Regions from separate parts of the Clostridium cellulovorans 743B genome, predicted to be linked through region 2. Evidence: riboswitches for the same ligand, from Rfam matches in the RefSeq annotation. Region 2 holds a riboswitch; the other holds the start of a gene.
The links. A riboswitch is a leader RNA that binds a small molecule or an ion and turns the genes downstream of it on or off. The one in region 2 is predicted to bind lysine.
Positions count from the first base shown of each region.

Region 1: it holds a riboswitch for lysine, as region 2 does, so the genes downstream of both, CLOCEL_RS18000 (amino acid permease) here and dapA (4-hydroxy-tetrahydrodipicolinate synthase) in region 2, are expected to answer to the same signal.

Region 1 is NC_014393.1:4,379,974-4,384,588, forward strand. Features, by position in the region: gene nhaA (Na+/H+ antiporter NhaA) at 1-1,199, shown strand, start outside; lysine riboswitch at 1,427-1,602, shown strand; gene CLOCEL_RS18000 (amino acid permease) at 1,734-3,197, shown strand; gene CLOCEL_RS18005 (CBM35 domain-containing protein) at 3,306-4,615, opposite strand, start outside.
Region 2 is NC_014393.1:3,820,672-3,825,286, forward strand. Features, by position in the region: gene pelA (pectate lyase) at 1-89, opposite strand, end outside; gene CLOCEL_RS15600 (pectinesterase family protein) at 122-1,174, opposite strand; gene dapA (4-hydroxy-tetrahydrodipicolinate synthase) at 1,823-2,710, opposite strand; lysine riboswitch at 2,795-2,973, opposite strand; gene aspS (aspartate--tRNA ligase) at 3,098-4,615, opposite strand, start outside.

The DNA of each region.
Region 1 (4,615 bases), 560 kb from region 2:
AATATCATAAGAAATTAAACCTATTTTCTAAGTTTTTTAAGAATGAAGCTTCTAGTGGCTTGCTTCTACTACTTTGTGCAATAATAGCAATGATTATTGCAAATTCTAGTTTTGCTACAAAATATAATGATATTCTTCATACTTATCTTACTATCGGCTACAAGAAATTTTCTTTATCTATGTCAGTGCTTCACTGGATTAATGATGGATTAATGGTCATATTTTTCTTAGTAGTTGGTATGGAAATTAAACGAGAAATACTGTTTGGAGAACTTAAATCTTTTAAAAAGACCATACTCCCTATCTCCGCTGCAATAGGAGGTATGATTGTTCCAGCGATTATTTATGCGTTGGTTAATTATAAAGAACCTACTATAACTGGATGGGGAATTCCAATGGCAACAGATATTGCTTTTGCTTTAGGAATACTTGCTTTAGTAGGAAAAAAAGCTCCTAAAGGAATAGTCGTATTTCTTACTGCTTTAGCTATAGTTGATGATTTAGGTGCTATTATTGTAATTGCTATATTTTACACTAGCCAAATTTCCTGGACTGCTTTTATTATTGCCCTAATTATTTTGGCGACTCTTATACTTGCTAATAAACTTAATGTTAATTTTGTACCTATTTATATTATCGGAGGTATACTTTTATGGATTTGCTTATTGAAATCAGGGATACACGCAACCATTGCTGGTGTGCTGCTTGGGATGGTGTTGCCTTCTGGTAAGAATGATGCTGAATTTGAAACTTCAATTTTATACAAACTTGAAGAGACTTTAACGCCATGGTCTTCCTTTGTAATTATGCCGATCTTTGCATTAGCTAACTCTGGTATAACTGTTGATATTAATATTCTTTCGACAATCATATTAACACCAGTCAGCTTAGGCGTTATCTTTGGTCTATTTATTGGAAAACAAATAGGTATTTTTGGAGTTTCATATATTTTGGTTAAACTTAAAATAGCAAAACTTCCCCATGAAGTAACTAAACGTCATTTATATGGTGCCAGCGTACTTGGAGGTATTGGATTTACTATGTCTATCTTTGTTGCTTCCTTATCCTTTTCAGATGAAGCCATGTTGTCCGCTGCTAAAATAAGTATTATTATTGCTTCTATATTGTCTGCAATATTAGGCGCACTAGTTTTTTCTCTTATAAAATTGCAAAGCGAGAAAACAAAAGAGTCTATATAAAAACTTTGCATATTGGGGTTTATAAGATTATTTATGCATTTTGATAAAATCGTATAATTTATGCAGTAAATTTGATATTTTATAATAAGTAACTTTATATTTTTAAAAAATAGTTATTTTTTTATGCATTTTATAAAATTTAAAATATTATTCTATAATCCAACTGATTTTAAGATAGTTTACCTTTATCGAAATATAGTGTATGCTGTATTTATTTATAAGTGAATATCTGAGATAGAGGCGCGAACTTTAATAGTAAAACTGTGGAGCTAAGCACGATGATGCAGTTTGAAAGGAAATTTCGCCGAAGTATGCAACTAATCGCTTTAAGGTTGTACTACTGGTTTTACATAGAATATATGTAAGACTGTCACAAACTTATTTGTGGAGAGCTATTATTCTTTGTATGATAAACTTGTTTGTATATTATGTATGCAAACATGCTTAAATACCCTGAGTGTAGCCTCAGGGTATTTTTTTATTCTATCTTCAGTAATTCGCTTATCGGAAAAACTACCGATAAGGAGGATAAACATGAACATAACAAATGAAAAAAATTCAGATTCACCTGAATTAAAAAGAACACTGCAATCAAGACATCTGAACATGATTGCTATGGGTGGTGCCATTGGAACAGGAATTTTCCTTGCACTTGGGGATACTATTCATCAAGCTGGTCCTGGTGGCGCTCTAGTTGCTTACACTTGTATTGGCATAATGGTTTATTTTTTAATGACGAGCTTAGGAGAAATGGCTACTTTTATGCCTGTTGCAGGCTCCTTTGAAACCTATGCCTCTAAATTTATTGATCCAGCTCTTGGTTTTGCATTAGGTTGGAATTTTTGGTACAACTGGGCAATCACTGTTGCTGCTGAAATGGTCGCAGGAGCTTTACTTATGAAATATTGGTTTCCTGACGTACCAAGTATTATTTGGAGTGTTTTATTCTTAGTAATAATTGTAGTTCTTAACTTATTATCAGCAAAAGCCTATGGTGAATCAGAATATTGGTTTGCAGGAATAAAGGTAATCACAGTAATTATATTCTTAGTAATAGGTACTGCTACTATTGTTGGAATTTTAGGAGGAGAATCCATTGGTCTTCGTAACTTTACAATAGATGAAGCTCCATTTGTTGGAGGGCCTAAATCGATTTTCTTAATCTTCTTAATTGCCGGCTTCTCCTTCCAAGGTACTGAATTAGTTGGAATTGCTGCCGGTGAAAGTGAAAACCCTGGTAAAACAATCCCAAAAGCAATTAATACAATCTTTTGGAGAATTATAATTTTCTATCTAGGAACAATTTTTGTTGTAGGTGCAATTATACCTTATACACAAGCTGGAGTAGATGTAAGTCCATTTACAATGGTCTTCGAAAAAGCTGGAATTGCTGCCGCTGCTTCTTTAATGAATGCAGTAATATTAACTTCCGTATTATCTTGTGGTAACTCTGGTATGTATGCTTCTACTAGAATGCTTTATGCAATGGCTAAAGAAGGAAGGGCTCCTAGTTTCTTAGGAAAGTTAAACTCAAGAGGAGTTCCAATCAACGCATTAATTTTAACTACAGTTATTGCTTCAGCTTGTTTCCTAACAGGACTTTATGCTGAAAACACTGTATATGTGTGGCTTGTAGCTGCTTCAGGTCTTGCTGGCTTTATTGCATGGGCTGGAATTGCTTTATGCCACTATCGTTTCCGTAAAGCTTTTGTTGCTCAAGGTCGAGATATAAATAAACTAACTTATAAAGCAAAGTTCTTCCCATTAGGGCCAATCATTGCATTAATACTTTGTATAATCGTAATCTTTGGTCAAGGGATTAGCTACTTTGATGCAGATACAATTGATTGGAGTGGTGTAATCGCTTCTTATATAGGATTACCTATCTTTATTGGTTTGTGGTCGTACTATAAATTAAAACATAAAACAACTGTCATAAAGCTTGAAGATGTAGACCTTGAAATGGAAGAAACTGCTTCTCAGAATTCAGTGAAATAATGAAATATAATTCCTATGCTACATTTCTCTTAGTGGCATTATAAAGGACTTACTTTTGATAGTAAGTCCTTTAAATATATATAATGATTTAGTTTTCAATACCCGTAACTATTTCACATATGGTAAACTACTTATACCTCCAAGTAAATACTTTTTCAAGATAGCAAAATCCACGGCATTTACGGAATTATCCTTATTAAGATCTAAAATTGTATCATATGTACCTGATGAACTTAGCAGGAACTTTTTAAATAATGCAAAATCTAAAGCATTAACTTTTCCATCTTTGTTTATATCTCCATATAAAACTGTAGGTATATCCTCTGCTACTCTTATATAAGTTGTATCTGTTCTAAAGGTCGAAGCAGGTAATCCTTCTTTATTATAAAGATTAGTAACTGGTGAATCAGCCCAGCCAAATCTTACTGCTGTAGGGTTAGTTACTTTACTTGATGATACCACTACAGTGTCTCCACTGATTACAGCATCCGCTAAATAAAAGACATTATCAGAACCTGCAATAGCAAAGCCTGTTAATTTACCATCCTTCACTTCTACAGCCGGTGTTAAGCCTTGTTTTAAACCCACCATTAATCCACTACCTATTGAATCAAAACTTATTTTTATAGAATTTCCTTCTACCACCATTGATTTATATATAGGTCCAGAATAAATAATATTTTGGTTGTACACTTTTTTCTCAGCACTTAAAGCAGCTCTCAACCCAACATCCTGCTTATTGGTTGGATGTATATTCGCCGGATCTCCAACATCTGTGGTAACAACTAAACCTACATTTTTATCACTTAACATAGTCTTTAGCTGAGCCTCACGAATCTCCGCCAAACCATTCCAATTCTGAACTATATTCGTTTCAGATTGAAGAGTTCCATAAGCTGATATTTGAACAAGTATAAATGGAAGTTCCTTTATACCAAAGTTTTTACGCCAATCAGAAATAAGAGTAGGTAATAGTTTATTATATGTACTTTCTCCCCAGTTGCTTTCTCCTTGATACCAAAGTACTCCTTTTAACCCATATGGAACGACTGGCGCAATCATTCCATTATAAAGAACAGTTGGTGAAGATATTATATCTATGTCTGCCGTACCTGTTTTAATTTCATTTGAGGAATCTACATATTCAGGCATAGTCTGTAGACTTTCATAGCTAGTCCACTCTTCTGCCTTAGTTCCTCCCACAGCAGAAAAGACTACTCCAATTGGTACATTTAAATCCTTATTTAACTTTCTAGCAAAGAAGTATGCTACTGCTGATAAATTACTACTTGTACTAGGTGAACAAACCTTCCATCCTTCAGGATTTTCCATAGTTGCAACAGGTGCAGGACTTGTCTTCATAGGTACTGTATAGTAACGTATATTTGGATAATTTGAATTCTGAATTTCATTAGCTG
Region 2 (4,615 bases):
AATACAACTCCAGCACCACTTAGAATAAACGTGCAAGCTAATGCAAAAGACATAGCCTTTAACCTTGACTTTAATTTCATATTTAACATAATGACACTCCTTTATATATATATCAATAAATTTATGGTCTCCATCCATCTTTGCCCGATAAGACATTTACTTTTGTATACTTAGCAGCCTCGCTACTAGTAAGAGCTTTTGACCAAGTTACTCTTTTAGATCTATTAGCACCAGTACCTGTACATCCAGATTCCTCAAGCAAAGCAGTATTATTTACATTTCTATTGCTCATTTTTAACCATCCAACTGGATTAACCGGAGCATTTAACTTGCAGTTTATATAGGATACATGACAGTAATCTCCATAAGTCCTTCCAAGATATACCGTAGAAGGTTTTTTCCAACTTGGATTAGTTTTTGCTGTATAATTAGCATCTCCATTAGCAGTTAAGGTACAATTTGAAAATACGTAACCATACTTTTGCCCTTGAGGTGTGTTAGCAGCTGTATACATACCACCATCTCTTAACTGATTTAATGTGCAGTTTTCAAAGAAAGCAATAGCACCTCCCCAAATAAAATCAACACTTCCTTGTATAAAACAGTCCTTAAAATATACTCTAGATTTATCAACTCCATAGGTATATGCACATAAAGTATCTTGTCCACTATAAAAGTTGCAGTTATTAAAAGTTGCTCTATCTCCATAGGTGTATACACAAGATGCTTGAACATCATTTCCAGTATCCTTTAAATGACTATTTTCAAAGGATATATTTTGTGCAACAAAATCGTTTGTTGCAACTATTAAAGCTGCACAATCTGCTGAACCATATTTACCACCACTAGGTTTAGCATCTCCATTAGCAACATTATAGGTTAACTTTGTATTATTTTTATTCTCTCCTACTATACTTACATAAGCCTTAGAGATAGTAAGCTGTTCTTTATAAACACCAGGCTTCACATGGATAGTCTTTCTTTTATTGTCATTAATCTTTGCTAAATAGTTATACGCCTCTGTTATTGTTTTATAATTTCCACTTCCATCTTTGGCAACAGTAACATCATAAGAAGTTGCTGCCAAAGCAACTTGGTTTGACATAACCACTGCACCAACAATTGCAGAAGTTACTACAAAAACCAGTGCTTTTCTTAAAATATTTTTCTTCATAAATTCCCCCACTTTTCTCACTTTAATTTATTATTTTTATTTGAAATTTAGAAAAGTAGCTAATTTTTCTAAGCTTCATTTTAAATATAAGATATTTATGATAACTATCATTATCTAGATTACAGCGTTCATTCTAACTAATACAATTCTTTAGATTTTATATTATGTCTTGAATGGAAACGTTACCTTCAAAGGTAAAAAATCGCCAAACTAAATATCATGACAAATTATTTTATAAAAATATATTTGTTTTAACGAAGAACTTCATAATATTATATTGATTCTTCAATATATCAATATACTTTTGATGTAACTTCAATAACACAACTTGTATACAAATAAATTATATCAAATATATTAAAAATTCTCCTTAACTTTCCAGACATATAATAGCATTATTAGGACATTTACCCACCCTTGAAGTAATAAAACTAGCATATAAGTTCACTTTTGAACAAACATATAAACTTTTGATGCAATTTCAATAATTAAGCTTACATATTATTAACTTACGAAAACACAAAAAAGCTAGGATACAAAACTTTAAATTTTAGTTATTTATCCTAGCCCATAATTTCGTTGAAATGTTAGCTATACTTCTATAGAACTTATTTCCTATATAAATAAGCATTATTCCAACATTTACTTTTACATTTTAATACCATATTGCTCCATTGCTTGTTTCAACTTATTCTGATTACCTTCTTCCATCTTCGTTAAAGGTCTTCTAAGTTCACCTACCTGATATCCCATAAGGTTCAACGCTGTCTTTACAGGGATAGGATTTACCTCGCAGAACAATGCTTCTACCAGTGGAATTGCCTCTAATTGCATTTTAGTACTAGCTTTAACATCACCCTCTAGATATTTTGCAACAATATCATGAGTTTGCTTTGGTGCAACATTGGATAAAACAGAAATAACACCAACAGCTCCTAATGATAACAATGGAACTATCTGCTCGTCATTACCTGAATAAATATCAATTTCTCCATTGGCAAGATGAGCAAGCTTTGCTACTTGAGAAATATCACCGCTAGCTTCCTTTATACCTACGATATTTTTAACATTCTTCGCTAAATCCACTACAGTTTCAGGAAGTATATTGCAACCTGTTCTACCTGGTACGTTATAAAGAACAACTGGTATACTTACAGATTCTGCAATAGCTTTAAAATGCTCAAATAATCCTCTTTGTGTTGCTTTGTTATAATATGGTGTAACTAAAAGAAGCCCATCAACCCCCATCTTTTCAGCTTCTTGTGATAAATAGATTGCAGTGTCCGTAGAATTTGAACCTGTTCCAGCTATTACTGGAATTCTTCCATTTACCTTTTTCACAGTATACTGTATTGTCTCCAAATGTTCCTCATGAGTTAGTGTAGATGCTTCACCAGTAGTTCCACAAATGACAATACAATCAGTCTCATTTGCTATCTGATATTCAATTAGTTCACCAAGTTTATCAAAATTAACACGATTATCTTCAGTAAATGGTGTTACAATTGCAACAGCTGCTCCTTTGAAAATAGACATTATTTTGTCCCCCTTTTATTTTATTGTTCGAAACGCAAAAAGCCGCCCAAATAGGACGACCTAAATATACACCAAAAAATATTATGTACATGTAGCGCCCCATCAAATATATTGATGACAGTCATACGGCTCTTAACCGTATCCCCAAGAATCTTATAGTTAAGGATATAAAATTCTTTCGGCGTTATTCCCTTTCCACTATAGTCAGCTATCCTTACATATCCTATAGTCTACTCTTGAGTAACGCAACCTCTACGAAACTTTATGTGTATGGTATCATTATCGAGTTAATATGTCAATAAGTTTTTTCTGCATTGCTTATTATTAAAATTTTTGAGCAGAGTACATACCCCAAATAAGTACTGCTCTGCTCAAAAATACTATATCTTATTTATCTTCTTCAGTAATATCTATCTTTATATGAACATCTTCAAGTTGTTTTTGTTCAACTTCAGATGGTGCACCCATCATAACATCCATAGCATTTTTATTCATTGGGAATGGAATTATTTCTCTTATACTTTCTTCACCTGTGATTAACATAATCATACGATCAACACCTGGTGCTATTCCAGCATGTGGTGGTGCTCCATAGCAGAATGCATTGTACATAGCAGGGAATTTAGCTTTCACATCCTCTTCTCCTAACCCAACAAGTTCAAAGGCCTTAATCATAATTTCAGGGTCATGGTTTCTTACTGCACCTGAAGAAAGTTCAACACCATTACATACTAGGTCATATTGGTATGCTAAAATTTTCTCAGGATCTTCATTCATTAAAGCATCCATACCACCTTGTGGCATTGAGAAAGGATTGTGGCAAAACTCAAGTTTACCAGATTCTTCACCGATTTCATACATTGGGAAATCAACAATCCAACAGAATTCATAGCAATCTTGTTTCATATGAGTTTCAGAAGCATAACCTAATAACTTACGAAGAACTCCGGCAGTCTTCTGAGCTACAAGCTTCTTACCTGCTGTTAATCCAACGAAATCTCCTGGTTTTAGTCCAAGTGCTTCAATAACTTGTTCTTTTTTATCAACTAAGAATTTAGAAATACCGCCAACTAATTCATTATTCTCATCTAGCTTAAACCAGAAAGCTTTGTTTCCTGTTTGAACTTCTACATCAGCACAAATTTTATCTATAACTTTTCTTGTTGCATTAAATTTATCAACAACAATAGCCTTAACAACTTGATTTTCAAAAGGTCCGAATCCACAATCTGCCATCACTTCAGTTGCATCTTGAATTAATAAATCAATACGAAGGTCTGGTTTATCTGATCCATACACTTCCATTGCAGTTGTATACTGAATGTGCTTAAATGGTGCTTTTGACGCAGTCTTATAAACACCATACTTTTCAAACACTGGTGGTAATACTTCTTCAACGATACTGAATACATCTTCCTGTGATGCGAATGCCATTTCCATATCTAATTGATAGAATTCACCTGGTGAACGATCTGCTCTTGCATCTTCATCTCTGAAGCATGGTGCAATTTGGAAGTATCTATCAAATCCAGATGCCATTAATATTTGCTTAAATTGTTGTGGCGCCTGTGGTAATGCATAAAATTTACCTGGGAAGTTTCTAGAAGGAACTAAATAATCTCTTGCTCCTTCTGGAGATGAACATGTAAGAATAGGTGTATTGATTTCTAAAAAACCAAGTTCGTTCATTCTATTTCTAAGATCCGCAACTATTTTACTTCTTAAAATAATCTTTTCCTTAACATTAGGATTTCTTAAATCAAGGTATCGATATTTAAGTCTTGTATTTTCATCTGCTTCTTTAGATTGATTAATTTCAAAAGGTAAAGCATTATATTGGCATTTACCTAATATAGTTATCTTTTCTGGTACGATTTCTATATCACCAGTCGCTAATGTAGCATT